DNA from 3 places in the Chryseobacterium sp. WG14 genome. Region 1 is predicted to be linked to each of the others. Evidence: riboswitches for the same ligand, from Rfam matches in the RefSeq annotation. Region 1 holds a riboswitch; each other region holds the start of a gene.
What was found. A riboswitch is a leader RNA that binds a small molecule or an ion and turns the genes downstream of it on or off. The one in region 1 is predicted to bind S-adenosylmethionine.
Positions count from the first base shown of each region.

Region 2: it holds a riboswitch for S-adenosylmethionine, as region 1 does, so the genes downstream of both, MP478_RS13195 (TonB-dependent receptor) here and MP478_RS22595 (alpha/beta fold hydrolase) in region 1, are expected to answer to the same signal.
Region 3: it holds a riboswitch for S-adenosylmethionine, as region 1 does, so the genes downstream of both, MP478_RS14235 (TonB-dependent siderophore receptor) here and MP478_RS22595 (alpha/beta fold hydrolase) in region 1, are expected to answer to the same signal.

Region 1 is NZ_JALCZD010000007.1:228,403-238,871, reverse strand. Features, by position in the region: gene MP478_RS22600 (ACT domain-containing protein) at 1-1,171, opposite strand, end outside; gene MP478_RS22595 (alpha/beta fold hydrolase) at 1,158-2,114, opposite strand; SAM riboswitch class I at 2,173-2,280, opposite strand; gene MP478_RS13960 (glucosidase) at 2,469-5,084, shown strand; gene MP478_RS13955 (OsmC family protein) at 5,151-5,570, opposite strand; gene MP478_RS13950 (DUF58 domain-containing protein) at 5,609-6,931, opposite strand; gene MP478_RS13945 (MoxR family ATPase) at 7,009-8,040, opposite strand; gene MP478_RS13940 (hypothetical protein) at 8,105-9,265, opposite strand; gene MP478_RS13935 (DUF4129 domain-containing protein) at 9,279-10,067, opposite strand; gene MP478_RS13930 (DUF4013 domain-containing protein) at 10,060-10,469, opposite strand, start outside.
Region 2 is NZ_JALCZD010000007.1:70,064-80,532, forward strand. Features, by position in the region: gene bshC (bacillithiol biosynthesis cysteine-adding enzyme BshC) at 1-1,091, shown strand, start outside; gene MP478_RS13170 (LysM peptidoglycan-binding domain-containing protein) at 1,130-3,073, shown strand; gene fabD (ACP S-malonyltransferase) at 3,144-4,019, shown strand; gene MP478_RS13180 (GYDIA family GHMP kinase) at 4,031-4,936, shown strand; gene pckA (phosphoenolpyruvate carboxykinase (ATP)) at 5,064-6,680, shown strand; gene MP478_RS13190 (type II 3-dehydroquinate dehydratase) at 6,814-7,221, opposite strand; SAM riboswitch class I at 7,461-7,558, shown strand; gene MP478_RS13195 (TonB-dependent receptor) at 7,642-10,469, shown strand, end outside.
Region 3 is NZ_JALCZD010000008.1:36,754-47,222, reverse strand. Features, by position in the region: gene MP478_RS14255 (prolyl oligopeptidase family protein) at 1-2,038, opposite strand, end outside; gene MP478_RS14250 (hypothetical protein) at 2,131-2,808, opposite strand; gene prfA (peptide chain release factor 1) at 2,893-3,978, opposite strand; gene MP478_RS14240 (APC family permease) at 4,095-5,423, opposite strand; gene MP478_RS14235 (TonB-dependent siderophore receptor) at 5,430-7,874, opposite strand; SAM riboswitch class I at 7,969-8,074, opposite strand; gene MP478_RS14230 (T9SS type A sorting domain-containing protein) at 8,247-9,269, opposite strand; gene MP478_RS14225 (helix-turn-helix transcriptional regulator) at 9,438-10,298, shown strand; gene MP478_RS14220 (hypothetical protein) at 10,391-10,469, opposite strand, start outside.

The DNA of each region.
Region 1 (10,469 bases):
TATCCTGGAATTCGTTGATCAGATCCAGCTCTCTTGCCAAAATCAGAAGTTTTCTTGCTACGTCATTTCCAGAAAGATCTTCACGCGGATCCGGTTCTGTGTACCCTTTCTCCATTGCTTCTCCGATAACTTTGGAAAACTTATCGTTTCTTACAGAGAAGTTATTGAAGATATAGCTTAGAGACCCCGAGAATACGCCTTTTATTCTTGTAATATTTTCTCCTGAAAGGTGTAATAATTTAATGGTATCAATTAACGGAAGACCTGCTCCTACATTTGTTTCATACAAATACCGTCTGTTGTTTTTACTCAACGTATATCTTAGTTTACGATATTCTTCAATAGGAAGTGTGTTGAAGATCTTATTGGAAGAAACCAGGTCAAATCCGTTTTCGGCTAAGGCATGATAGTTTTTTACAAAATCCTTACTCGCCGTATTATCCACGACAATCAGATTTTCTAATTGATTTTCATTGGAGAATCTGATCAGTTCCTGAACATCTGATGAATGTTCTGCTGTTAGAACCTCATCATTCCAATTTGCATCAAATCCTTTTTTATTGAAAGCTATTTTCTTTGAATTCGCTACTGCAACTACTTTTAAGTCTATTTTCTTGCGTCTTTTAATTTCTTCTGAAGATTCAAGAACCTGTTCAATTAATGTTTTTCCAACATTTCCATGGCCTATAATTGCCAGGTGAACCGTTTTTGGTTTTTTGAATATTTCAGATTCTAAGATATTTCTGGTTTTTTCATCCTGTGACGATGTTACTACGATGTTTACTCTGTTTTCTCCTGAAACCTGGTTTAAAAGTAATGGAAAAACATTATTTCTGGCCAGCTCAGCAAGGACTTTATTAAAATCTTCTGCTACAAATCCGAGTACAGAAACATTATTGATGCTGTAGATTTGGGAAACTTTTCCCGATTTTCTTTCTGCTTCAAATTCATCGATAAGACAAGCCACTGCTTTTTCTGCATCATTTTCCTGAACCAAAATAGAGATTCCGTTTTCTATAGCTTGCTGGGAAATTACCCCTACACTGATACGCGCTAAAGTGAGCGCTTTAAAAATTCGTCCGTCAATTCCGATTTCTCCAAGGAAATCTTCTCCTTCAAATTTAATGATTGATCTGTTCTTCAAAAATTTTATTTCGTTAGCATTTTTCATGAGTATATAAAATATTTTTTATGATAGTATTTAATTGTTGGTATTCCATTAGGAAGGCGTCATGCCCATGTACTGACTGGATCTCGTGATAAGAAACATTCTTATTTTTCTCTGCCATTCTTTCAAAACACATCCTGATCTCAGAAGCAGGAAAGAATAAATCTGTATCAACGGAGATCATGTGCATTCGTGCCTGGACTTTATCCAGCATTGATTCATCTGCATTGATATTCATTAACAGATGGTTCATGAGCTTATATGCTTTTAAACTAAATCTATCGTTTAATGCATTACCGTGATAAACCAGCCAATCTTCCGATTCTAAGCTTTTTTTCTCCTTATTGTATTTGTTTTGAAATCTGTTATTGAGTGATTGTGGAGTCCGGTAACACAACATAGCATGAATTCTGGCTTTTTGCAGAGGTTCATCTTTATCATTCAATAAAAACTTCTGAACCAGACATTGTGCATGCAGCCAATCGTGAGTTCTGTAATCACAGGCTATAGGAATAAATATTTCCGTCAGTTTAGGCTGCTTTGTAAGCATTTCCCAAGCAATGCTTCCTCCCAGAGAGCCTCCAATAATGGCATATAGTTTTTTGATCTGTAAAGTTTCCAGCCCTTTCAAAAAGATATTGGCAATATCTGCCGGGGTGAAATCTTCATAATCTTCAATTAAAAAATTATCATATCCGTTTCCGGGAATATTAAAACACAGAACTGTATATTTTTTTGTATCAACTACCTGATTTTCACCAATTAATTGTTTCCACCATCCTTTTTCTCCGGATACATTTGAGTTTCCGGTTAGCGCATGATTGATTAAAATAATGGGTGCAGTAAACAGGTCTTTCCCGAAAAGCTCATAGCTCAACGGGATATAATATTCCTTTTGGGAATTGGTTTGATACGAAAGATTAATATAGTTTAGTTCTGTTTTCAATTCTATTATTTTTAATACAATTGAAAATGCCACAGGAAATGGCTGAAAAGAACTTCAGTAGTTATCTGTCCAAAATTATTTTGGTAGAACGTAGCACCTTCTTTGCTTGCACAAAGGGTTGCTAAGGTTTCATAGGGTCTAATCCCTCAACCTTTCTTGATAACATTTTCAATATTTGAATGAACGAATGGTACAAAGGTAGTTTTTTTCTTTTAATTTCAAAAAAAAATAATTTAATATTTTAATATTCCCCATAAATACAAGTATTTCAAGGGTATATTAAGAATTATTCAGATGATAGGAATTGGAATTACTTTTCAAAAAAACTAACTTCGTATAGAAAAATGATGTGATATGACCTCCGAAAAAGAAAGATTACAAGATTCCAAATGGAAAAACTGGGGACCTTATGTAAGCAACCGGCAATGGGGAAATGTACGTGAAGATTACAGCCCAAACGGAAATGCGTGGAACTTTACCAATCATAACAATGCAGAAAGCTATGCCTACCGTTGGGGAGAAGAAGGTATTGCAGGTATTTCCGATGTCAAGCAGCTGTTCTGTTTTGCATTTTCATTTTGGAACAAGAAAGATAAAATTGTAAAAGAGCGGTTCTTTGGGTTGAGCAATCCTCAGGGAAATCATGGTGAAGATATCAAAGAAATTTTCTATTACCTGGATAATACTCCTACTCATAGCTATATGAAAATGGTTTATAAGTATCCGATCAATGCATTTCCTTATGATGAGCTTCTTACAGAAAACGGAAAACGCAGCAAAAAGGAACCGGAATATGAAATTTTTGATACCGGAATCTTCAACGACGATGAATATTTTGATATTTTCATTGAATATTGTAAGGCTGACCATAACGATATTTTAGTAAGGGTTACGGTATGTAACCGAAGCCAGCACGCCGCACCAATTGTGGTAGCACCAACGGCATGGTTCAGAAACAACTGGAAATGGGGATATAATACCTATAAAGGCGAAATGACTTCTTCTCATGATGGGAGTATCAGCATTGGTCATGACAGTATTTCGATTAAAAAGCTATATTCCAGAAATGGGAATGCAAAACGGGTATTTTGTGATAATGAAACCAATACTTCCAAGCTTTACGGAGCTCCCAAGATTGAAAATACTTACTTCAAAGACGGTATTAATGACTTTATTATTCACAAGGGAGACACTGTAAATCCTGAGAAAAGAGGAACAAAAGCATCTTTTCTGATTGACGAACTTATTGAAGGCGGACAATGTAAGATTTTTGAACTCAGACTGTGTCCTGATGGAACTGATGAACCTTTTCAAAACTTTGATGAGATCTTCAATACCAGGAAAGCTGAAGCTGAAGAATTTTACAGCGAAATTCAACATGACACCCCTGATGAAGATGAAAGAAATGTTCAAAGGCAGGCCTTTGCCGGACTTCTCTGGAATAAACAGTTTTATCATTACAATATTGGAAAGTGGCTGAAAGGTGATCCTAATTTTGAAGCACCCAGAAACTTTAATGAATATGTAAGAAATACAGAATGGAATCATCTCCACAATAAGGATATTATTTCCATGCCTGATAAATGGGAATATCCCTGGTATGCTACCTGGGATCTGGCTTTTCACTGTGTTCCTTTATCCATGATAGATGCAGAATTTGCCAAGGGACAGCTTTTGCTATTGACCAAGGAATGGTATATGCATCCTAATGGGCAGCTTCCTGCCTATGAATGGAATATGAGCGACGTAAACCCACCTGTACATGCATGGTCCTGCTTCAGGGTTTTTAAAATTGATGAAAAAAATAATGGAAAACCTGATCTTTTATTTCTGGAAAAAGTATTCCAGAAGCTTCTCCTGAACTTTACCTGGTGGGTAAACAGAAAGGATAAAAATGGAAAGAATATCTTCGGGGGCGGTTTCCTGGGTCTTGATAACATTGGTGCTTTTGACCGGAATATGGTTTTAAAAGACGGGCAGCATCTTGAACAGGCTGACGGAACAAGCTGGATGGCTATGTACGCTTTAAATATGATGCGCATTGCAATGGAACTGGCCCAATATTACCAGGTGTATGAAGATATGGCTATTAAATTTTTTGAGCATTATCTTTATATCGCAGAAGCAATGGAAAATCTGGGTGAAGGAACCAAAGGCCTCTGGAATGAGGAAGACGGTTTTTTCTATGATGTTCTTCAACTTGGAAACGGAGACAGTGTATCTTTAAGGCTGAGAAGTATTGTGGGATTAATTCCTCTTTTTGCTGTTGAAATCGTAGACCACAGATTACTGGAAAAGATGCCGAACTTCAGAAGCAGAATGGAATGGATCTTAAAAAACAAACCTGAACTTACTAAGCTTGTTTCTCATTGGGATGAGGAAGGACATGGAAGGAAACACTTAATGAGTATCCTTCGTAAAAACAGACTGACAAAAGTTTTAACAAGAATGCTTGATGAAAAGGAGTTTTTAAGTTCTTACGGAATTCGTGCCATGTCTAAAGTATATGAAGAAAATCCTTTTATATTTTCTGTTCACGGAACGGAAAATATAGTTTATTATACTCCTGCAGAAAGTGACAGCAGAATGTTTGGCGGTAACAGCAACTGGCGTGGCCCTATATGGTTTCCTATTAATTTTCTGATTGTGGAAAGCTTACAGCGTTTTCATTATTATTATGGGAACAGTCTGAAAGTAGAGTTTCCAACAGGAAGTGGGGATAAAAAAAATCTTGATGAAGTAGCCCAAAATATCAGTAAAAGACTTTGCTCTATTTTCTTAAAGGATGAACATGGCCAACGTGCTTTTAACGGCGGAAATCCGAAATTTAATCATGATGAACACTTTAGAGATTATATCACTTTCTTTGAATATTTCCATGGAGACAATGGACGTGGCGTAGGGGCTTCCCATCAGACAGGATGGACTGCTACCGTAGCTAAACTTATTAAACCAAGGCTGACATTTTAATAGGCTGTGAATCATAAAAAAACCGGATGAGACATCCGGTTTTTTTATTTTTTTAAGACAATAGAATTAAATTTTATCTCCATTCACAAAAACTTCGTATCCGATTTCTACATTCGGCTCTAACGTTTTTGATACGGAACAGTATTTTTCAAAAGATAATTCTGCTGCTTTTAATGCTTTCTTGGGATCAATTTCTCCTTCCAAAAGGAATTTTACTTTAATAGATTTAAAAGGCTTTGCATCATCTACCTGAATTCTCTCTCCTTCCACTTCTGCCTGAAAGCTTTTAATATCCTGACGCTGCTTTTTTAAAATAGAAACCACATCAATTCCGCTGCAGCCTGCTACAGCCATCAGGACACTTTCCATTGGAGAAACACCTTTAGCTCCCGGCTGGGAAGTATTGTCCAAAAGAATAGAGTTTCCTTGGGAGTTGGTACATTCAAATAAAAAGTCGTCGTTTATTCTGTTGAGTGTTATTTTCATTATTGCTTGTTGCTTGTTGCTTGTTGCTTGTTGCAAAGTTATAAAATTCCTCTCGCTTTTATCTCCAAGTATTTATTGATAACATCAATATTCAGGTTTTCAGGAAGGGTATATACGGTGTAAATTCCATATTTACGCAGCTCCTGGATAATTAGTTTCTTTTCAAATTCAAATTTTTCAGCGACGATTTCATCATATATCTCCTGCATATTTTCAGGATTTTTATTGATCAGCGCCTGGAGTTCGGCATTTTTGAAAAACACCACTACCAGCAAGTGATTTTTAGCAATTCCACGAAGATATTTCAACTGGCGGTTTAATCCGTCCAGCGTTTCAAAATTGGTAAAAAGCAAAATTAAGCTTCTCTGGTTGAGCGAATATTTTACATCCTGGTACAACCGGTTGAAGTCACTTTCAAAAAAATCTGTTTTAATATTGTACAGGGCTTCTGAGATTTTTTTCAAGTGCCCGGATTTATTATCGGCAGCAATTTTATTTTCTGCTTTTTTTGAAAAAGTCATCATTCCGGCCCTGTCTCCTTTTCTCAAAATAATATGGGACAATGCCATGGCAGCATTAATGGAATAATCCAGCAGGCTTAATCCATTGAAAGGCATTTTCATCGTTCTGCCTTTATCAATCAGTATAAAAATACGCTGTGATTTCTCATCCTGAAACTGGTTAACCATTAAACGATTGGCTTTGGATGTTGCCTTCCAGTTAATGGTTCTGATATCATCTCCAGGAACATAATCCTTGATCTGTTCAAACTCCATGGTATGCCCTAACTTTCTGACTTTCTTAATTCCTCCCAGCATAAACTCGCTCTGTAACGCCATCAGTTCATATTTTCTGAGATGAACAAAGGATGGATAGGAAGGTAAGATTGCATCTTTCTGGAAATTAAATCTTTTGGAAACTAATCCCAAGGGTGAGGAAGCATATACATTCAGACTTCCAAAATGGTATTCTCCTCTTTCTTTGGGTTCCAATGCATATTGGAAAAAAGTATTTGTCCCGGAATGAATATGTTTTTCAATTAAAAAATCTCTTTTCTGAAACTGGAAAGGTATTTCATCAATAATTTTGGTCGTAATCTTAAAGCTGTAATTGTTTTTGATATCAATTTTTACAAAGTTTTCGTCGCCATTGGACAATTTCTCCGGTACTATTCTTTGAGCCTGTAATGCATTTTTCTGATTAAAGAGAAGTAGGTAATCAACTATTACTGCAAGAAAACAAAGCAGTAATACCACGTGGGCAACCCACATCAAAGCCGGGAAGAAAAATGCCAAAACATACAGAACACCCACTCCGATGAGCGTAAAGAAGAAACGTGTATTGATGTATAAGTTTTTCATTGTTTAGGTTGCAGGTTGCAGATGACAGGTTTTGGGTGAGTGTTTATTAGCTTTATCACAATCATAATTACTGCTACCTATCTCGGAATTTCTATTCCCTCTAAGATTTGACGGATAATTTCATCTGCGGTAAGACCCTCCATTTCTCTTTCCGGAGAAACGATTACTCTGTGTCGTAAAACAGCATAACTTGCTTCTTTAATATCTTCCGGAGTTACAAAATCTCTTCCTCTCAATGCTGCAAATGCTTTTGAGGCTGTAAGAAGCGCCAGCGAAGCTCTGGGAGAAGCACCCAGATATAAAAACTGGTTTTCTCTGGTATTGATAATAATTTTAGCAATATATTCCATCAACTGTGCTTCCACAATGATTTCTTTTACCAAATGCTGATAGCTTTTCAGCTGTTCTGCGGTAATTACGTGATTTACGCCTTCGGTTTTGTCTTCTTTTTTACTTTCATGCTGATTTCTGATAATAGCTATTTCCTGTTCAAGATTAGGGTAGCCCACATTGATTTTGAAAAGAAAACGGTCCAGCTGAGCCTCAGGAAGTCTATAGGTTCCTTCATGCTCTATTGGGTTTTGGGTAGCTACTACAAGGAAAGGTTCATCCATTATATAACGGGTACCATCCATTGTAATCTGTCTTTCTTCCATTACCTCAAAAAGAGCTGCCTGTGTTTTTGCAGGCGATCTGTTGATCTCATCAATTAATATGAAATTGGAAAAAATAGGTCCTTTTTTAAATTCAAACTCCGAATTTTTCACATTGAAAACTGATGTTCCTAAAATATCGGAAGGCATAAGGTCCGGGGTAAACTGAATTCTGCTGAAGCCTACATCAATCGTTTTTGCCAGTAGTTTTGCAGTAATTGTTTTGGCAACTCCCGGAACACCTTCAATTAAAACATGTCCGTTTGAGAGCAATGCAGCCAACAGATGTTCTATCATATTCTCCTGCCCTACAATTACTTTTCCAATTTCAGATTTTACTTTATCAATGCTTGCACGGAGTTCAATCATATCTATTCTGGATTGAAACTGGTCTTCGCTTTTATTAAGGTTTATCGCGTTTTGATTTTCTATGTTTTCGTTATCAAGGTTTTCCATAATTTTATCTTTGGTTTTTTGACAGGCTTCGTTCTATCTCTACATTGTCCATCAGGACTTTACTTTATTTAAGGATCTCATCAAGGAGTCTGTTTATCCTTGTTAAGTCCTCTTTCATAACACTGGCATATGGGTCCTGGGCTTTTTTAATAAGCTCTATTGCCTCATCTATCATCTCTATTGTTTTTCCGGTTTTCAATTGCAGTTTTTTTGCAAATTCCGAATCTAATTGCTGGGTATCAATCAGCAGGTCCATTCTCACTTTATTTAGGAAATATTGGGCTTTTTTGGCCATCATATCGTGAAAATCACCTTCCTGAAGATAAAGATTTCCTATGCTTTTAACAAAATCTAAAGAGGTATTTCTCAATGGTTCTATAACGGCTACTACCCTCTGCTTTCTTTTAGCATTAAAGAAAATAAACAGGGTAAGTCCGCCTAAAAGAACCCACCAGGCATATTTCAAAGCGGGATTCGACAATACAAACCTCATAAAGAAGCGTGATGCTTTACTGCTGCTTGGTACAAACCAAACCGTTTCCCTATCCTGAAGATAAGAAAAAACATCCTGTGTATATTTTACATTTCCGGGTTTCAGAAGATAGTAATTGGTAAGGAAAAGTGGCTCACAGTGAGCATAGATATTACCTTTCCCAAATTTTACTTTAATAAAATTGGCCTGGTCCGTATTCTTTCTTTCTACAGTCTTACCGAGTATTTCAATCTGGGGCTTAATAAATGAAAAACCTCTTCCGGACGGAAATTTATTCAGTTTTATAAAATCGCTCTGATATTTTTTATCGGTAAGCTTCAGCACATTCTCTTCTTCAAAAGAAATATCTGAGTCATAATAACCAATACTGTCGGATATTTCTTTGGGCATGCTGCGTTCCATAATCAACATCGCATCGGAACCATTGGATACCTGATCCAGGATTTTCTTCCATGATTCTTTGTCAATATTGCTTTCGATAACAACAATATTATGGATTCCTCTTTTATGTTGATTATAATATTCGTAAGGCGTCTGCTCAGTTTTTTTGAGCTTATTTTTAAAGAGATCCTTTGCTTCATTATTAAAAACAAACAGCCCAAAAGGAGACTTCTCATTAATATCGAAGTTTTTGCGCCAGTTTGTAGTCTCTTTTTTGTTAACTTCAAGCAACGCCAGAATAACCATCACAACGATGAAAATTACAGCATATATTTTGAAAGTTTTATTCATGGTTAATCTTTAATTATGGTTTAAATACCTGATACTGATTTTTAAATTTCCTGTAACTCTGTTCTTCAATATTGAATTCCCCATACCACACATAATCGAAGATATAGGCAAGGTTTGAAAATTCGTTTTTCAGATGGGGTGCTTTTAGCTCCATCGTATAATCTTTGTTCGTTTTTTCGGGATTCCAGTCGATCAGTTTTTTATCACTTAGCTTTTTAAGAATAAACAGGAACTGATAACGTACTGCCGAACGGTAATCTCCTTCATGTTCAAACTTTGCAATACTTTCAGGAAAATTAATCTCATGGATATTTTCATGAAGTTCTTCTACCTTAATATTTATTTTTTTATTCTTTCTACCAAAAATAAAGCTTCCGTCTTTTCCCAGCATATATCTGATGATAAAATAGAGAAGGAATCCTACCAGGATAATGGCAAATAACCGGATGAGAACTGTAGTGAGCTCTGCCGATTTGGAAAGAGCTGTTTCTCCAAAAATACTCTGCAAAAGCTGTCCGATCTTTCTCATTAGCTTCTGCCAGAAAGATTCTCTTGGCTTGGTTACAGAATAGTCGTATTCTTTACCCTTATATCTTGCAGGAATGTTTTCTTTAAATTCCTTTGAATATACCCTATTTTCAGATACTGGATTTTTCATCAATACAGAATCTGCACGCAGCATATTGTGGTAATGATTTCTACTCAAAGAATCTCCCAGATAGTTATCCACAGGAATATTTTCCTGAGCATTAATCAATTCCAGGGACAAAAAAAACAGTATAAAAAACAGAAACTTATTCATTATTACCAATGGTGTCTATTTCTTCAAGTTCCACTTTCTGGTGAAGATCTGTTCTGCTGTCATAATACATCAACCCTCCGTTAATATACATCAGATTGGAAAGAAAGAATGAGAGAAGCATTGAAATACCATAAAAAACAAAAAAGGCAATACCTATTGCACCTGTAAATGGATTTTGTTCAAAGTTTGCATCCGGAGCAGTGGTAAGGATTGATCCGTAAAAAAATATCATCGGAATGTAGGTAAAAAATGAAGCCACAATGGAGATAATAATCACCATCACAAATGCCGCTCCCCAATACTTCCAGTATGGAGATTTTTCACTTCCGTTCGGATAGGAAAACTGTGCTCTCATCGAATAGCTCAAACTTTCAAAAAAACTCCTGTTTGAATTAAAATAAT
Region 2 (10,469 bases), 160 kb from region 1:
GAAGAATACAGATCACGGATACCTTTTTTATCTCGGAATTTGAAAAAGAATTTAAAGATTCTGTTTTCGGTACCGAGCTGATCTTAATGCTAAAAGAATCCTATAAGCAAGGAAATACCCTGACACAAGCTATTAAAACATTAGTTAATCGTCTTTTTTCAGAGTGGGGTCTTATGATTTTGGATGGAGATTCTAAAGAGTTAAAGAATCAGATCAAAGATGTTTTTAAAGATGAGCTTCTCCACTGTAGTTTACAAAAAGCTTCAAAAAATAAAGTAGATCTCCTCACGGAAAAATATGGAAAAGTACAGGTGAATCCTAGAGATATCAATCTTTTCTATCTTACTGAAACAAGGGATAGAATTGAATATAACGGGCAAAAATATACTATTGTAGATACAGATATTCAGTTTACACAGGAAGAAATATTAGCTGAACTTGAAAATAATCCTGACAGATTCAGTCCGAATGCTTTGATGCGTCCTGTATACCAGGAAAAAGTATTGCCAAACCTTGCCTATATTGGAGGAAATGCTGAAATCATGTATTGGCTGGAACTTAAAGACTATTTTTCTGCAATTAATATTCCTTTTCCTATTTTGATTCCAAGAAATTCAATGCTTTTTCTGAAAGAAAAAACACTGGGGAAAATTGAAAAATTGGATCTTAGCATAGAAGACTTTTTTCAGAATTTTACCATCATTACCAACCGTAAAATTTTAAATGATAATACCATTTTAAAATTACTGGAAGAAAAGGAAGAGCTTTTAATTCGTAGTTTTTCGGAGCTGAAAGCAACAGCATCTACCACGGAAAAATCTTTTGGTAACCTTGTGAATGCTGAAGAAGTAAGACAATTGAAATCATTTAAAAGAATGAAAAAACGTTTGCTTCATGCCGAGAAAATAAAACAGGGCGAATTGCTGGAAAGACTTGAAAATCTGTTCCTCAGTGTACATCCTTCCAAAACCTGGCAGGAACGGGTATATAACTTTAGTACATTCTTTTCAGATGAAGGATATTCATGGCTTGAAAATTGTTTGGAAGAAATGGTGGTTCAAGAATCCAAATTAATAATTGTTGCCATTTAATTTTAAAGGAGTATTTTTGTAAATTATAATTATCGAATATGATAAAGAGGTTTTTTATTCTATCTAGTTTATGTATGGTTTTGGGCGTTTCAGCTCAAAAATCTCATACGGTTGTACAAGGTGATAACCCTTACAACATCGCAAAAAAGTATGGAATAACTGTAGATGAATTGCTGAAGCTAAACCCAAAGTTTAAAGACGGCAAATTGGCTATTGGAGATATTTTAACAATAAAATCAGATAAAGTAGCAGCTCCTGTTGTTACCAAAACTGCCGTAGCTGAAAAAGTAAAAACCAATACGGATGCTTCGCTTGGAAAAATTGTTTTACAGCCAAAGCAAACGATCTATGGAATTACCAAACAATACAGAATCTCGGAAACTGATTTAAGAAAACTGAATCCTGAATTGGATTCTCATATGAAAATCGGAGATGAGATCACATTGCCTCTTACAAGCATAAAAAAATATGGAGATAGCCAGCAGGTTATTGCTACTGAAAAACCGGTAGAAACTCCAGTAGAAAAAGAAGGTACTGCAACTCCTCCAGCTGTAGCTGTAGAAGGAGAGACCTATGTAATTCAAGCTAAGGATAATTACTACAGAATAACGAAACAGTTTGGAATCACGCAGCAGGACCTTTTTGCTTTAAATCCCGGATTGGAAGAAAAGGGACTAAAGCCCGGAGACTCCATCAAAATAAAAAGATCAAATACATCAGATACCGTTGCTGAACCTGTCAATCCAAAGACAAAAATAGATTCAGGAAACGAAAAATCTTCATCATCCAATGTGGTTGTAGGAGATGACTATGTAACCTATACTGTTCAGCAGGGAGATACTGTATTCTCTATTGTTAACAGATTTGGAGTGAGTATTGATGATTTGATCGCTCTGAACCCGGATCTTTCACATGGACTGAAATCAGGAATGGTTTTAAAGATCAAAAAGCAGGATCCTGCTTATGTGAAGAAAAACGGAGATGCTTTGAGCGTAGTGTTGATGCTTCCGTTTGGTTACAGCACGAACGAAACTCAATACCGGGGAATGGCATTAGACTTTTTAACCGGAGCTAAACTTGCTATTGAAAGAAACGCAAGAGGAGGTCAGAAACTGGATATAAAAATAGTGGACTCCGGAAACGAGGCTTCATTTAAAAATTCTCTGACACAGATTAACCCGGACAATACCGATTTGATTATCGGCCCATTCTTTAAGTCTAATGTAATTGACGTTTTGGATTTCACCAGAAATCAAAAAATTCCAATTGTAGCACCATTCGCTAATTCTCCGGAATTATACAATTACAGCAACCTGATTATTGTTGAAACAAACAATCAGACGTATGCCGATAAAATTGTTGAAGAAGTAAAAGCAGTATATTCAGATCAGAAAATATATGTGGTTGCAGATCCTAAGAAAGAAAATGCAAACTATATTAAAGCAGGTCTTGAAAAATCTGTTAAAAATCCAAATATTGTTATCGTTAATTCTCCGGCAGAAATTCAGCTGGATCAGAATATGATGACAGGGCAATCTGCCCCGGTTATTGCTGTTTTAGCTAATGATAATGATAGTATGGGTGAGGCTTTTGCCAACAGAATGATTGCTCTTTCTAAAGAAGCACAGGGAGTGAAAGCTTTCAGCTTATTCTATTCTCCGGTTTTTGAAAAGAAAGTAGATGAACTGAGCCAGGCAAACCTTGTATACCTGATGGATAGAAAGATCAATACTGACGGAGGATTTGAAAAAGAAATTCTGGCAGCCTATAAAACAAAATACTGTAAAACACCTCCAAAATATGCAATTGTAGGTTTTGATGTGGTGAATGATATGCTGACAAGAGAGAATAAAAAGGGAGAAATCTTTAAGCAGATGAATAAAGTTCAGACTCAGCTTGCAACAAAATTTGAGTTTGTAAAATCTAAAGCTAATGGAGCTTACGTAAACACCGGATACAGAGTAATCAGGCTGGTTCCCTAAATGATTTATATCTCTTTAACAGTATATTGTTAACAATATAGTTATATTTGCATAATATTTAATTCAGTACATGAAAGCACTTGTATTTCCTGGGCAGGGTTCTCAGTTCGTAGGAATGGGAAAAGAATTGTATGATTCTAGAAAAGATATCAAAGATCTGATGGAATCTGCCAATGAAATTTTAGGTTTCGATATTCTTTCCATTATGTTTAACGGAGCAGATGAGGATCTTAAGAAAACAGAGGTTACCCAGCCTTCAATTTTTATACATTCAGTAGCAGCATTAAAAGCAGTAAACGGTCTTGGAGCTGAAATGGTAGCAGGACACTCGTTAGGAGAGTTCTCTGCATTGGTAGCTAACGGAGTTTTATCTTTTGATGATGGTTTGAAATTAGTATCCGAAAGAGCTAAAGCTATGCAGGAGGCTTGTGATGCAAATCCAAGTTCAATGGCAGCTATTCTAGGACTGGAAGATGCCAAAGTAGAAGAAATCTGTGCTCAGATCAATGGAATTGTAGTTCCTGCCAATTATAACTGTCCGGGGCAGCTTGTAATTTCGGGAGAAACACCTGCAGTAGAAGAAGCTTGTGCTAAATTGAAAGAAGCAGGAGCAAAAAGAGCATTACTACTGGCTGTAAACGGAGCTTTCCATTCGCCATTAATGCAGCCTGCACAAGAAAGGCTAGCTGCAGCCATTGAGAAAACAAAATTCAGAAAAGCTACTATTCCGGTATATCAGAATATCACTACTACAGCGGTAACAAATCCTGATGAGATTAAACAAAACCTTATTGATCAACTTACCGGTCCTGTAAAATGGACACAGTCTGTTCAGAATATGATCAAAGATGGAGCTTCTAATTTTGTAGAAGTTGGACCTGGAAAAACCCTTCAGGGGCTGATCAAAAAAATTGACGGATCTGTAGACGCTGTTTCTGCAATCTAAAATAAAAAAATATGAACGCGATATTTTCACCGGGCAAGCTTATGCTTACTTCAGAATATTTCGCGATAGACGGAGCTCTTGTCCTGGCGGTACCTACCAAGCTTGGACAAGAGTTTTTTTTTGAAGAAAGAAATGACAACAAATCCCTGATTCTTTGGGAAGCATTTCATCAGAACAAATTATGGCTAAAGGCTGCTATAGATTATAAGAATTGGCAGATTCTTGAAGCTAATATTCCTGCAAGTGCTGAATTTATTCTAAAAACATTAAAGAATGTACAGCAGCTTTCCGACATAAAATTCAAAAACGATTGTACTTACCATTTAAAAACAAATCTTCAGTTTCCTGCGGATTTTGGACTTGGAAGCAGTTCTACCTTAATGAATAATCTGGCAGAATGGGCCAGAATTGATCCTTTTTATTTGAACTCCATCAGTTTGGGAGGAAGTGGATATGATGTTGCAGTCGCAAAAGAAAAATCTGCTGTTCTTTTTCAAAGTAAACCGGAAATCAAATATGAGAAGGTAACTTTCAGTCCTCCTTTTAAAAATGAATTGATTTTTATTCACCTGAATCAAAAACAAGATAGTAGGGAAGGAATCATTTTTTACAAGTCAAAAAAGAAATCTCCGGAATTGGTTGATGAATTTTCAGATATCACAAAGAAAATTTTGTTATGCAGTGAATTGCAAAATTTTTCTGAGCTAATGGCGGTTCATGAGCAAAAAATTTCCAATTTTCTTGAAATTCCTACAGTTAAAGAGAGATTATTCTCAGACTGCCCTTGTTTTGTCAAAAGTTTGGGGGCATGGGGTGGAGATTTCGTGATGAGTGCTAAATTTGGGAGCTATAAAGACTATTTTTGGGAGAAGGGTTTTACTAGTGTTTTTGAATGGCAAGATATAATTAATTTATAATCAATAATTTACAAGCCCCTTTTTTTATTTGCGATTCTGACTTATATCAGTATATTTAAACCACCTTTAACAAATAATTAATATTATTTTTGTTGAACTCAATAAAGAAATAGAAAATATAAGTAAAATGAAAAACACTAAAATCATCCAGGATTTAGAGAAATTAGGGATTAAAGGAAACTATGAAGTAGTATATAATCCTTCTTATGAAGAATTATATCAGGCTGAAGTTTCTCCTGAAAATCAAGGATTTGAGAAAGCTGAGCTTACAGAATCTGGCGCGGTATCGGTAAAAACAGGAATTTTCACAGGTCGTTCACCTAAAGACAGATATATTGTTCAGGATGATGTTACAAGAGATACAATTTTCTGGGATGGTAAAGTAAACTTACCTACCACTTCGGAAATTTTCGGGTCTTGTAAAGAACTAGTGATGGATCAGCTGGCAGAAGCAAAAAAAATCTATGTTGTAGACGCTTTCTGCGGGACAAATGCTGATACAAGACTTAAAGTAAGATTTATTGTTGAAGTGGCATGGCAGGCACATTTCGTGACCAATATGTTCATTCGCCCTTCTCATTTTGAGCTTGAAAACTTCGGAGAGCCTGATTTTACTGTAATCAATGGTTCTAAAACTACGAATCCAAATTGGGAAGCTCAGGGATTAAACTCTGAAAACTTCATCATGTTCAACCTTACTGAAAAACTACAGATCATTGGTGGTACTTGGTACGGAGGTGAGATGAAGAAAGGAATGTTTGCAATGATGAACTATTACCTACCATTAAAAGGTATGGCTTCAATGCACTGTTCTGCAAATGTAGGAGAAGAAGGTGATGTTGCTTTATTCTTTGGTCTTTCAGGAACTGGTAAAACTACTTTATCAGCAGATCCGAAAAGATACCTGATCGGTGACGATGAGCACGGATGGGACAATAACGGAGTATTCAACTATGAAGGGGGATGCTACGCTAAGGTTATCGATTTATCAAAAGAAAAAGAACCGGATATCTTCAGAGCGATCAAGAGAGATGCACTTCTTGAAAACGTTGTTGTGAACAATGGAGTGGCAGATTATACAGACGGATCAATCACTGAAAACACAAGAGTTTCTTATCCAATCTATCATATCAACAAAATTGTATTGCCATCTAAGGCAGGGCATGCTAAAAAGATTGTTTATCTTTCAGCAGATGCATTCGGAGTACTTCCTCCGGTTTCTATCCTGAATGAAGATCAGGCTCAGTACCATTTCCTTTGCGGTTATACTTCAAAACTTGCCGGAACAGAAAGAGGAATTACAGAACCTCAGCCATCTTTCTCACCTGCATTTGGTGAAGCATTCCTTACATTACACCCTACAATGTACTCTAAAACATTGATCGGTAAAATGAAAGAGCACGGTGCTAAAGCTTATTTAGTAAATACAGGTTGGAACGGTACTGGAAAAAGAATTTCTTTAAAAGATACAAGAGCAATCATTGATGCTATTATTGACGGTTCTATTGATAACGCTCCTAAAACTCAGGTTCCCATCATGAATCTTGAAATTCCTACCGAACTTCCAAATGTTTCTGCAGGTATTCTGGATCCTAGAGATACTTACGGTAATGTTTCCGAGTGGGAAGAAAAAGCAAAAGACCTTGCTTCAAGATATATTAAAAACTTTGAACAGTACTGTGATACTGAAGCCGGTAAAAAACTAATTGCTTCAGGACCTCAATTACAGGGACAGACTATCTAATAAGATTGCTTACAACATACACAAAAGCCTCATCACTGATGAGGCTTTTCTATTTTCAAATAGATGAATTGCTTATTTTTTCTACAACGCAATCATTTGCAGAATTTGCTAAACCTGAGGAGAAACTGAGAAATTATTTTAATCCCAGTAATGCTAATCTGTATCCCTCCATTCCGAAGCCAGACAAAACAGCATCGGTATTGGCGGCAGTCACAGACTTTTGCCGGAATTCCTCTCTTTTATAAATGTTGCTGATGTGAACTTCCACTTTAGGTTTCTGAATATTTTTTAAACAATCTGCTATGGCATAAGAGTAGTGTGTGAAAGCACCTGGATTGATGACAACAGCATCAAAATCATCTTCCTGAAGCCTGTTGATAAGCTCTCCTTCAATATTGGATTGATAATATTTTAATTCATAAGAATGAAACTCGGATTTTAAATTTTCCAAATAAGTTTCCATGGATATTGTTCCATAGATTTCCGGTTCTCTGGTGCCTAAAAGATTGAGATTAGGCCCGTTTATAATTAAAACTTTCATCTTATAAAAATAAAACTTTTTCCTTTAAAGAGTAGAATTTTATTTTTTTTCATTTTTCTCCTTTGCATTATCTATAATGATATTTGTCATGTTTGTTAAAGTGCCAATTTTTATAAGTCCTTATTTTACCGGCTTTTTAATAAAATATTAAGTTAATTTTTGAAAAATTATCATGAAAAATTATAAGTCTACTTGTTTTGTAGACTAAATATTTCTAGATTTGCAGTCATATTTCGATCGGCTTATAAAGAAAGATGGAGGGAACTGACCCAATGAAATCTTAACAACCTGCTCTTGTGCAAGGTGTTACATTCAGCCTTTAAAGGAAAAATAAGCATTAGGTTTATCGTATTTATCGATGCCCTTTGCTGTATTATCTGCAAAGGGCAAAATTTTAATATATGATAAACAAAATTGATTATGATTAATAAAAATTTGATTAGCTCAAAAATTTGGATTCCCCCTGTAGCGGTATTCTTTTTAGGAATTGGAAGCATACACGGGCAGGATACCAAATCTAAAAAAGATACACTCAATGAGAAGGAACTTGATGAAGTGGTGGTGGTAGCTTACGGAAAGGCTAAAAGAACCAGCTATACCGGTTCTGTGGCAACTATTTCCAGTGATAAGATTAACAACAGACCTGTTACCAATATTACCAAAGCATTGGAAGGACAGGTGGCGGGAGTACAAACAACAAGTTCTTCCGGACAGCCGGGATCTACAGCTACAATCAGGATCAGGGGAATTGGCTCTATCAGTGCATCCAGCGATCCTTTATATGTGGTAGACGGTATTCCTTTTGACGGAAATCTGAACTCTATAAGCCCTAATGATATAGAATCAATCAGTGTGCTGAAAGATGCTACGGCAAGTGCTCTTTATGGATCAAGAGGGGCGAATGGGATTATTATTATTACGACCAAGTCCGGTAAAAAAGGAGAAGCCAGAATCAACTTTAATATAAGCCAGGGTTTTTCCAGCAGAGCGGTAAAAGACTACGAACAGGTAAGTACAGATCAGTATTTCCAGCTGTATTGGGAAGCATTGAGAAACGGATACAGATCCAGTCAGGTCAATGGGCAGCAGGCAGCCCAGATGGCTACCAATAATCTTATCTCTGAACTGGGTATTAATCCTTATGGTGCTAATTATTCAAAACCTGTAGGTACAGACGGGAAATTGTTACCCGGAGCAACACCATTATGGAATGATGACTGGAGAGATGTTTTACAGAGAGTGGCTTCCAGGAATCAGGTAGATCTGGATATCAGTGGAGGAAGTGAAAAAAGCAATTACTTTTTCTCATTGGGATATCTTGATGATAAAGGGATTGCCATTGAATCCGGATTTAAAAAATACAGCACAAGGTTAAAACTCAACTCTGAAGTTAAGAAATGGCTGAATGTAGGGGTGAATTTAAGTTATACCAACAGTATTCAGCAGGCTCCTACGTCTTCAGATTCCAATACAAGCAATGTTATCCAGGCAGCAAGATCTGTTCCTTCGTTTTATCCTTATTATGAGAGAAACCCTGATGGATCATATATATTGGATGGGGCAGGAAACAGAATTTACGATTTTGGAAAATACAGACCTACCAATGCTCTTCAGAATCAAAATTTAGCGGCAACTTTACCTTTAGATAAAAATGAAAATAAAGAAGATAACTTCTCCGGAAAAGGTTTTATGGACTTCACATTCTTACCGGAGTTGAAGTTCAGAACAAGTTTTTCCGTAGATTTAGTCAATTATAATGGACATTATTATTCAAACCCACTTATTGGGCAGGGTAGTGAGATTGGAGGATCGGTCACAAAGTCAAACAGCAGAACTTTATCTTATACCACGAGTAATATTCTGACGTTTGATAAAAAATTCGGAAAGCATCATTTTAATGTGTTAGCAGGTCAGGAATTTTATAAATATGATTACCAGACAATCTCCGGTACCCGAAGTCAGTTTTCACTTCCATACTATTATGAGCCGGATGCTGCAGCCTTGTTGGGGAGTTTCAGTGGAAACAGTGATAAGGTCAGCCTGCTAAGTTATCTTGGAAAAGTGGAATATGATTTTAACAATACCTATTTCCTGTCAGCTTCAGGAAGGGCAGACGGTTCTTCAAGATTCTTTGAGGATAACCGTTGGGGGAAATTCTGGTCTTTAGGAGGTTCATGGAAGATTTCTAACGAGGAATTTATCAAAAATCTGAATTTCTTTAATCAGCTGACACTTCGTGCAAGTTATGGAGGGCAGGGGAATGATAAATTATTACAGCCTAATAAACTACCTCTTTATTACGCTTACCAGGAGCTTTATAAATTTTATAACAACCTTGGTGAGCCTGGTGCCGTACTTGAAAAAGCGAGAACCAACGGCTTAAAGTGGGAGACGAATCTTAATCTGAACGTAGGATTAGAGTTTGCGGTTCTTAATAACAGAGTAAAAGGAAATATCGAATATTTTGAGCGAAAAAGCCAGGATCTTCTATTTAATATGCCAGTAGCTCCGTCTTTAGGGATTAATGATTTCCCGGCCAATATCGGAACTATAAAAAATACAGGTTTTGAATTCTCCCTTTTTACGACGCCAATCAAGACAGATAATTTCCAATGGAATTTAGACCTTAACCTGAGTACACTGAATAATAAGATTACGAAATTACCTAAAGGTTCTATCCTTACCGGAACGAAGCTGTTACAGGTAGGAGGTTCTGTATATGATTTCTATATTCCGGAATGGGCAGGGGTAGATGCAAGTAACGGAAGACCGTTATGGAAAACCATTGGTACAGATGCTAATGGAAACACAGTGGAAGGGACTACTTCTGAATATGCAAAAGCAACAAGAACATTGCAGGGATCTGCATTGCCAAAAGTAACCGGAGGGCTTAGTACAAGTATTACCTATAAGAATTTCGACTTCTCAGGGTTGCTGACTTTCAAAATCGGAGGTAAAATTCTTGATACCGATTATACCTCAATTATGCATAACGGAAGCGCCGGAGGTCGTGCGTGGAGTGTAGAAATGTTAAACAGATGGACGCCTGAAAATCCTAATACGGATGTACCTGCATTGAGTACAATTACCAATAACTGGACGTCCAATTCTTCAAGATTCTTATATTCCGGAACGTATGCAAGACTTAAAAATGTAAGTCTGGGATATACTCTTCCTTCAGATTATTTTGAAAAACTTGGACTTAAAAAGTTCAGAATCTATGTTCAGGCAGAAAATCTTCTGACCTT
Region 3 (10,469 bases), on a different contig from region 1:
GTTCTGTAGATCTTCCTGCTCCATGTCCTGCATTTTTTTCTATTCTCAGTAAAATTGGATTTTTACAAGCCTGCTTATCCTGAAGCTCTGCTCCAAATTTGAATGAGTGTGCCGGAACTACCCTGTCATCATGATCACTTGTAATAATCATGGTAGAAGGATAGCAAGTACCCGCTTTTACGTTATGAACCGGAGAATATGATTTAAGATATTCAAACATCTCTTTATTGTCTTCTGCTGTACCATAGTCATAGGCCCAACCGGCACCGGCAGTAAATTTATTATACCTCAACATATCCAAAACGCCTACTCCCGGGAATGCTACTTTTGCTAAATCCGGGCGGATAGTCATGGTAGCACCTACCAATAGTCCTCCGTTTGATCTTCCTGAAAGAGCCATATATTCTTTTGAAGTATAACCTTTACTTTGCAGGTATTCTCCGGCAGCAATAAAGTCTTCGAAAACGTTTTTTTTCTGCATTTTGGTTCCGGCATCATGCCATTTTTTCCCATATTCACCCCCGCCTCGGATATTTGGAACGGCATAAATACCGCCATTTTCCATCCAGATGGCATTCACTACAGAGAAAGAAGGCTGTAAGCTGATATTGAAACCTCCATAAGAATATAGAATAGTAGGGGTTTTACCATCAAGCTTAGTTCCTTTTTTATAATTAATCATCATAGGAACCTTTGTACCATCTTTAGAAGTATAGAATACCTGTTCAGAAACATAATCCTCAGGATTAAACTTCACTTTCGGCTTTTGGTATACGTCAGATTTACCGGAATCTACATTAAATTTATAAGTGGTTCCCGGTGTGATATAATTACTGAATGAATAATATACCTCTTTTTCCTTTTCTTTTCCTCCAAAACCGGAAATATTACCTTTTCCTGGAAGTGCTATTTCCCTGATTAATTTTCCTGTCTTATCAAATTGTTTTACCTGATCAATGGCATCAATCATATACGTAGCAAAGAAGTATCCTCCTCCCTGGGTAATCCCCAATACATTTTCCGTTTGTGGAATCACATCTTTCCATGTTTCAGGAGCCGGGTTTTTTATGGAGGTTTTCACAAGACGCATATTCGGAGCATCTTTATCCGTGAATATAAAAAGATCGTCACCTTGCGTATCTACAATACTGGCATTAATATCAAATCCTTTTGTAATTTGTACAAAGTCTCTTCCATTCTTTAAATCCTTGATATACAACTCATTTCCATTGGTTGCGTTGGCTGCAGAAATAATCAGAAATCTCTGATCTTCAGAAACACTTGCTCCCAGGTATCTTCTTGGGGTTTTCTCGCCACCGAAAATCAGCTTATCTTCAGACTGCCTGGTTCCCAATTTATGAAAATACACCTTATGTTTATCCGTCATCCCAGAAAGCACCGTTCCTTCTTTTGGTTTATCATAGCTTGAATAATAGAAACCTTCGTCTCCCTGCCACGAAATACCACTGAATTTCACATCCAGAAGGGTGTCATCAATCTGCTTTTTAGTGACCGCATCAATGATAATAATCTTGTTCCAGTCACTTCCTCCTTCAGAGATAGAATAGGCTGCAAGGTTTCCTTTTTTGTTGAATGACAAGTTAGAAAGTGAAGTTGTTCCTTTTTCTGAAAATTTATTAGGATCTAAAAATACTTCTGTTGCTTTGGTTTTATTATTTGTTCTGTACAAAACAGACTGTGCCTGTAAACCATCGTTTTTAGAATAATATGTATAATCTCCTTCTTTGAAAGGGGCTGAAATTTTTTCATAATTCCAGATCTCTCTCAGTTGATCTTTAATTTTATCTCTGAATGGAATTTTTGAAAGATAATTCTGACTGTAAGCTACTTCTTCATCCACCCATTTTTTGGTAGGTGCCGAATCATTTTCCAAATCTCTGAAAGGATCAGCTACAGCACTCCCAAAATAGGTATCAGTCTGGCTTCCCTTTAATGCTTTAGGATAATTCATTTTTTGAGAATAAAAAGATGCTGAAAACAGAACTCCAGCAGTTAATAATAAAGGTTTAAAATTCATAGTGAACGGTTTTCTCAAAAATACGTAAAGTAGGCGAAATAAAAAAAGCCCCGAAAAACAGGGCCTTTTACTCTTCAATACATTCTTGATCATTATTCTTTTGATCCGAAACTGTCAAAATAGAAATCGGTAAGATTGGTAACAATCTCATCCGGACTACCGTTCCAGTAATATATTTTATTGTTTTCTTTAAGCTCATATAAACTGAACTCCTGATCGATGCTTACCGTTTTATCTGCATTTTTAAAATCCTGAACAGCCTGAACCAGATATTTTTTCAAATCTTCCGCTTTTACTTTTTGTGGATTTTCTGCAGGCTCCGGTGCTAATTTTGAAGGAACTTTAAAGCTTACATTATAGCTTAACTGAGCAATCTTTTGGTCTTTAACATATTCATTAGCAACCACTTTCACATTTTTAACGGTAAGTTTTCCTTTTCTGAAGTTGTCAAACATCACTCTAAAGTAATCTTCAGCTTCTTTTTTACAGGTTGAGGCTACTGTTTTAGGGAAAGCTGTCAGGAAGTTTTCTGCAGTCGTCTTAATCATTTCTTCAGAGGTTTCTTTAAAGTTAACCTGATAAGCATCCTGCCCTTCTACCGTAGGTCTTAAATAATCATTAAGCTTACCAATTGAAGCATCATCGTTATTTACAAAAGCGCCAAAAAATAATTCAAAAGCTTCTGCCGGCTTTTTTACTTCTGTCTGAGCTGTAGCGTAGTTACCCAGCATGGTAAGTAATACAAATAAAATAATTTTGTAGTTTTTCATAGTTCGATTTTATGATATGTTGTTGATTTGGAAAAAAACAAAGCCTCCAAAAAATCGGAGGCTTTACTTTTATTTTTAAATATTTTAATAATTTTCTTCTTCTCCTTTCATCTTTTCTGCATTTTCCGCCATGATTACAGCATCTATCATTTCTGCAATATCTCCATTCATATAGGCATCAAGATTATACATAGATTTATTGATTCTATGATCCGTTACTCTTCCCTGGGGGTAATTGTATGTTTTGATTTTTGCAGAACGGTCTCCTGTAGAAACCATTGTTTTTCTCTGAGCGGCAATATCTCCCTGAACTTCCTGCAATTTGATATCATATAATTTGGCACGAAGCATTTCCATTGCCAATTCACGGTTAGCGAGCTGAGAACGGGCCTGCTGACAAACCACTACAAGACCTGAAGGCTTGTGTGTAAGCTGAACTTTAGTTTCAACCTTGTTAACGTTCTGACCTCCTGCACCTCCTGAACGTGAAGTCTGCATTTCAATATCAGCCGGGTTAATCTCTACATCCACTTCTTCAGCTTCAGGTAAAACAGCAATGGTAATGGCAGAGGTATGAACTCTTCCCTGAGATTCTGTTTCCGGTACACGCTGTACACGGTGAACTCCTGATTCGAATTTCATAATTCCGTAAACACCTTCACCTTCCACCTTCATGATCAGTTCTTTGTAGCCTTTTGCAGCTTCATTAGAATCTGTCACTTCATGTCTCCATCCTTTTGTTTTAAAGTACATGGAGTACATTCTGTAGATATCTTCCACAAAAATAGCTGCTTCATCACCTCCGGTTCCGGCACGTAATTCTACAATAATGTTTTTATCATCTGCAGGATCTTTAGGAATAAGCAATACTTTCAGCTCTTCCTCCAAACCGGGAATCTTAGCCTGGGCTTCTAATTTTTCTTCTTTTGCAAGATCTACCAAATCTCTATCCGAACCATCAGCAATGATCTCATCAGATTCTTCAATAGCATCCAAGGCTCCTTTGTACTGATCATAAACCTTTACAATTTTACCCAAATCACTATATTCTTTGTTCAAAGAAGAATATCTTTTTTGGTCTGAAATGACATCAGGCTGTATAATAAGGTCTGCAACCTCATTATATCTCTGTTTTATAGCTTCTAATTTTGGAATTAATGATTTAGACATTATAGAATTTTTGTGGGTGCAAAGATAAGGATTATTAATTCAAAATTAAAATTACAAATCAGCATAAATTTTTGAACAATAGAGTACAATATCAGAAGGTCAATTTACAAATTCACTTATTCACTTTTGGAATCATCAGTTTCCGGCTTATTTCTTTTAGAAAGTTTTCTATCGATTAAGTACAATGTAATTCCTACTGCTACAATTCCCAACCCAATACAACTTTCCTTAGGATTGTGAATCAAAGTAAAATAAAGGATATAAATACTGAACAGTAAAAAAACAGTGGGGAAAATATAAAAAGCATTGGATTTAAATATTTTCCGGTCTTCTTTTTTAAGAAAATATACTGTAGAAATAGCCAGACTGGCAAATAACTGAAGAATGAATGCTGTATAAACGAAAATCTCTTTAAAACTTCCTGTTAAAATAATTACCGAAGCAATAACAGCATGAGCAAAAACAGCTCTTACCGGGATTCCTTTTTTATTGCCTGCTGAAAGAGGCTTCCACAGATAGGTATCCTTCGCAAAAGCCTGAGTAAGCCTCGAACCTACCCATAAATAGCCACTAATGGTTGCAATCAGTTGTAAGGCAATAAAGATATTCACTATTTTTCCAAAAGCAGAGCCCAGCATATTAACCGCAGCTTCACCCATTACATCCTCTTTTCCTGCCAACTGATCCACTGAAGCGTGCTTCAGCATAATGTAGTTGACTAAAATATAGCTTACTGTCACAAAAACAGTTCCTATAATCAGAGATTTGGGAAGGTTTTTCTGTACATCCTTGATTTCTCCGGCAATATAAGATGCTGAATTCCAACCGGTATATGAATAGGTAACAAAAACCAGAGAAGTAGCAAAAGCAGGAAGCATGATTTCATTCTGCCAGCTGTCACTGAAGTTAAGACTGTTTCCCATTTGGGCAGATTCTGAAAGTCCTACACCCAAAATAACCAAAACGATAATAAAAGTGATTTTGATTAACGTGAAAAAATTATGAAATCTACTTGAAGCTTTTAAACTAAAGGATAAGGCAGCCGCTACGATAAAAATCACTGCGATGGCAAAACCATTTCCAAACGTGTATTGAAATACTGAGAGATATTTTGACATGGCTAACGCCGCTAAAGCCACCGGGGAAGAGAAACCAATAATCAAAGATATCCAGCTGATAAGGTATCCGAATAACGGATGATAGGTTTCTTTGAGATAGATGAAATCACCCCCATTTCCTTTAAAATGAGATCCTAATTCGGCATAGCAAAAAGCCCCGAATAATGCCAGAATTCCACCAATACTCCATAGCAGAAAGATGCTGTAGGTATTTGTAATATCAGACAACTGAAATCCCAGTGTTGTAAAAATTCCGGTTCCTATCATATTGGAAACCACAATAGCTGCAGCTGTTTTCCAGCCGATCTGATGTGAAGGAGTATTCATTGATGATTAAAAATTAAAATTAAGCCTTCCGAAGAAATAGCTACCCAAAGTTCCCATTTGTACAGGAGCATACTTAAATACTCCATAATATGAATTTTCATAAATCTGACGATCAGGGAATACATCAAAGACATTATTAGCACCTACGGTAAAGTTGATATTTTTTGTAATATCATATCCTACACTGACATCTGTAATCACCTTCGGCGAAAATTCCTGAACGCTTCCAAAAGGATATCCGTCCCTTATTACTTTACCAAAATAGGTATTTCTTACGAGAAAATTAAACTTTCCAATCCCATAATTCAATCCTAATGAGGCCTTTGTTTTGGGTGATAAAGTTTCAATAATATTGATCTGGTCGGGTCCAAAAAATTCATTCTGAGGAGTTTCTAAGTTTTGAGGAAAATGAAAATCTGTAATTTTTGTTTCTGTATAATTTCCGGCAAGGTTTATATTAAGGTTTCCGTCTCCCAACTTCCAGTCATAGGAAATAACCAGATCCACTCCTTTGGTTTCGGTATCAATAGCATTAGCAAAAAATCTTCCGCTTTCGACCTCTTTTCCCACGCCTACTACATCAGGGTCTGATAACCTGGAATCTGTAATATTACTTGTAATGACAATCCTGTCTTTCACTTTAATGAAGTATCCGTCTAAAGTAATGAATAGGCCTTTCACCGGCTTTAAAGTAAATCCAACGCTTCCATTGACAGAGGTTTCCTGTTTTAGCTTATCAAATCCAAGCACCTGTGCAGCTTTACTGTCATTATTAAAAATCCCTTTGGTTACAATCGTAGATCCTGAAGTTGAAATATCTGCATAAGAATTATTGAAATACTGCTGCTGTAGGGAAGGAGCTCTGAAACCTGTTCCTACTGCTGCTCTTACAGCATAATTTTTTATAAACTCATACCGTACGGCTAGTTTTCCATTCAGGGTATTTCCAAAATCAGAATAGTTTTCAAACCTTGCTGCTGCATCAATATTCAGCTTTTTATCCAAATCATAAGATATATCAGCATATACCGCTGTAGAATGCCTGTCTTTTTTTAAAGTATTATCCGGTGAAAAGCCAATGAATGATTGCGATCCTCCTGCTCCGATCACTGTTGATCCCGTACCAGCTACATTTCCGTTAACATCATACTGAGTATAAGATGCAGGATCTCCGGATTTGATCTGATATTGTTCAAATCTGAATTCACCTCCAAATGCTATATTAAAGTTATTTATATTTTTAGAAACATCAAGATTAAGGGTATTTTGCAGAAAACTGTGTGCTCCGGCATAAAATCGGGTCGGCGATTTTGCTCCTAAAGAAGCATTATTCGTATTGCTTACATTATAATTGAACGTATTGTTTCCAAACGTATTGCTTACATCAAAAAGCCAGTTGTTTACATTATATTTTGCTCCGACGGCATAAGAGATATCATATACCTGAGATCCCAGCTCCGCCTGAAATCCATTGGGATAAATGGATGAAACAACATTAAACGTTTCACTGGGAAGCCTTCTGAAACCATATCCTTTTCCTTCTTTAATACTGAAGCCTCCAAAGGAATAAAGTTTAAAATTGTTATTAAAAGAATATTCTGAATTAAAAAACAGCTGCGCCTGCTTGATCTGTGCGTCTCCAATCTGAAAGTTGAAGTAATCACGGGTTAAACCCCTTTTTTTAATTTCCTCATCATCTGCAGCTCTTGCGGCCTCAGGATCATCAGCGAAAGGATACGCAAAATTATTTCCGAAAATATCTAAATCATGATTTTGAGTCCTTGTTGTTTTTCCTCTGTGGCTTAGCTGTAACGAAAGATTGACGTAACCTTCTTTTTTTCCTAATGATGCCCCGTAATTAACTCCTGCCTGGTAGGTGTCCCCATCATTCCTTCCGCTTAATCCGTAGGTAATACTTGCTGATGCGCCTGCATTCTTTTTGAGAATAATATTGATTACTCCCGCAATGGCATCAGAGCCATACTGTGCCGCTGCTCCATCTCTTAATACTTCAATTTTTTCAATAGCAATAACAGGAATTGTACTCAAATCTGTTCCCACAGAACCATTTCCAACTGTATTCTGATAGTTGACCAAAGAAGTGGTATGTCTTCTTTTCCCATTAACCAATACTAAGACCTGATCCGGGCCCATTCCTCTCAATGTCACTGGATCAATATGCTCGGTTCCGTCAGAAGCAGACTGTCTTACAGAATTAAATGAGGGAATGACATAGTTCAATAAATCCTGAACCGTTATTTGTGGGGATGCTTTCTGTATTTTATCGATATTAATAACATCTACAGGAACCGGCGTCTCTAGTTTTGTCCTTTTAACATTTCGGTTGCCTACGATGATAATATCTTCAATTTGTTTTCCTTTTTCTTCCTGTTCCTGGGCAGCGATCCCAATGGCACCAAGCAATAATACAGCTATGCTTACTTTTTTCATCTTTTGTTCCTGCAAAAATTATTATACATTCCGAGAATCAATCCTCAGACACACAAGACTTCAAGAAATGGAATTCATATAAGAATATTGACTTCAATTATCTCCCCCATCGGGTTGGAATTAGCACCTTTACACTGTTGGAATTGTGTAGGTTGCTAAGGTTTCTTTGGGCCAAATCCCTCCACCTTTCTTGATAAATCTACTGCAAAAGTAGACTATTTTTTTCAATATGCAAAAGCCGTTTTTACGATTTACAAACGCAGCATAAAAAAGGCTTATGAAAAATTTCATAAGCCTCCCTAATAAAAGTAATTGTAATTGAAGTGAACTATTTTATGTAAAGGGAATACAGTGATTCTACAAGAAGACTGCTTATCCTTTAATAATCTTTTTAGAAACCGTCTGTCCGTTTTTTAATTTTATTTCTACAATGTATAAACCGTCCGGAAGTCCTGTCATATTCATCTGATCATTTAAAAACCCGGCGTCCATCTTTTGTCCTACCGTATTTGTTATGTTTATACTTTCAATTGTGGAAGCTGCTTTAATGGTCAGAATTCCTTTTGTTGGATTGGGATAAACCCCTATGTTGTTATGATTGAGTCTTACCTCCGAAGTAGCAAGTTCCGAGGTAGGTTTAATACATCTTACCGATGCCCCCTGCCCTCTGGGTGCCCCTGCTGAAGCATTCGCACTTATGGTCCCTACGTACAGATATTTCCCTCCAAGTCCGGATATATCCGAACTCCAAAAATATCCTCTCTTTCCTACAAAAGTAAAACTAGCGTCTGAAGAACTGCGATATCCTCCTGCAGGCAATTTCAGATGACTGCTGTAAGCACTTGCGGGAGCCGTAACACTTTCAAGGCTAACAATACTTGCCCAGTCTGTCTGTGTTGGCATTCTCCAATCAGCACCTATTGCCTTGCATGGGTCTACACCCACTGTTTTTCCTAGCCCATCTATGTTCTTTGCAGTCCATTCATCAGTAGGCTCAAGAGTGGACCACCACGCGGGTGTTCCTATAATGTACGAGCTCACTCCTGCTAAACCATCCGGTCTGTTAGGGGTTGGAGCAGAAACGGTGGCAGAATTTCTTTCCTGATGTCCATCATCCCATCTTCCCCATTGAAAAAGATCACCATATGAAGCTTCGTCATCCAGAGAAGAGGCTACTTTAGAACTTCCCAGATTCTGCTGCAGCCATATTTTTCCATCATTTCCTCTTACCGTAGTATAAGAAACTGTTTGGCCACGGTATGTAAATTTCACACATCCTACATCTCCAGGATTATTTCCAGGATCTGTATTGGTACAGTTTTGTGGATTTCCCTGTGCATATAAACTATTCAAAGCAATGAATATCAGCATCATTCCCACATTTATTTTTCTCATCGAAAAATATAGATTTTCAAACATAATCAATATTATTTTTAATTATTCTAAATTTAATTAATTTTGCACAAAAGTAGCTTTCCCGTTTAATTCAGAGTTATCATTTCCCAACTTTTAGTTATCCGGTATAGGAGTTATATATGAATATTATTAAAAACAATGCTGATTATGAGTTATTTAAATGGAGAAAAGATATTGTTTGCCTCAGATAATATTAGCATAGAATTTTGTTCCGAACGATATTCAAGAACTTCAATACTGGAAGCTGGATCGAGCTTTACTCTGCTCTTCCTGTTGGGGTCAGACATTTATCTTGAAAAATCTGTCTGCCTGCTCCCAATGGTTTTTAGAAAAAATCAATACATCCTTTATTATTCTTCTGAAGAAAATAAAGCTGAATTACGCTGTGACAGTCAGGAAGCACTCAAATATTTACTGATCCGGATTGACTATCAGTATATTGTCAACCTTATTAATCCTCAATCCAGCCAGGAAAGCACGGATATACTGGAAAATATGATCACGAATAATTTCATCTATCTGCATAAAGAAACACCTCCCAGCATGACCGTTGAAATGCATATGATTCTTAAAGAAATCATAGATTCTCCAAAGAAAGGTGTTATTCAGAAGTTGTTTATCGAGGCAAAGATTATTAAGCTTCTTATTCTTGTATTTGAGCAGTTCCATGAAAAAAACAGGGGACCATCAAAACCGGGGACTCCGGAAATGATCAAAAAATACCTGGATGAAAATTACCACAGCAATATAAAGGCTGAAGAAATAGGAAAACTACTCGGGATTAATCAGAATATAATCCGGCAGGAATTCAAAACCCAGTATCATATGACCATTTCCCATTATATTTCTGAACTAAGAATGCTAAAGGCGAAAAAACTGATTACCAACAGTGATGTAATGATCAAAGAAATCGCTATTGAATGCGGGTATGAATATGTACAGAATTTTACACGCGCCTTTAAAAAGAAATTTGGTGTTGCTCCTGAAAATTTGAGAAATAACAAATAGAAAAACCGCCTAAAAAATTAAGCGGTTTATATATGTTGTTTTGCTTTGATATTACTTTTTCAGAATTAAGGTGAAAAAGCAATGACAATCAATTAATGATGATGTCCGTGATCGTGAATGAAAGGTCCGTTACCCTTAGGCTGGTTGTAAAGAACCTCTACACCTTCCTGC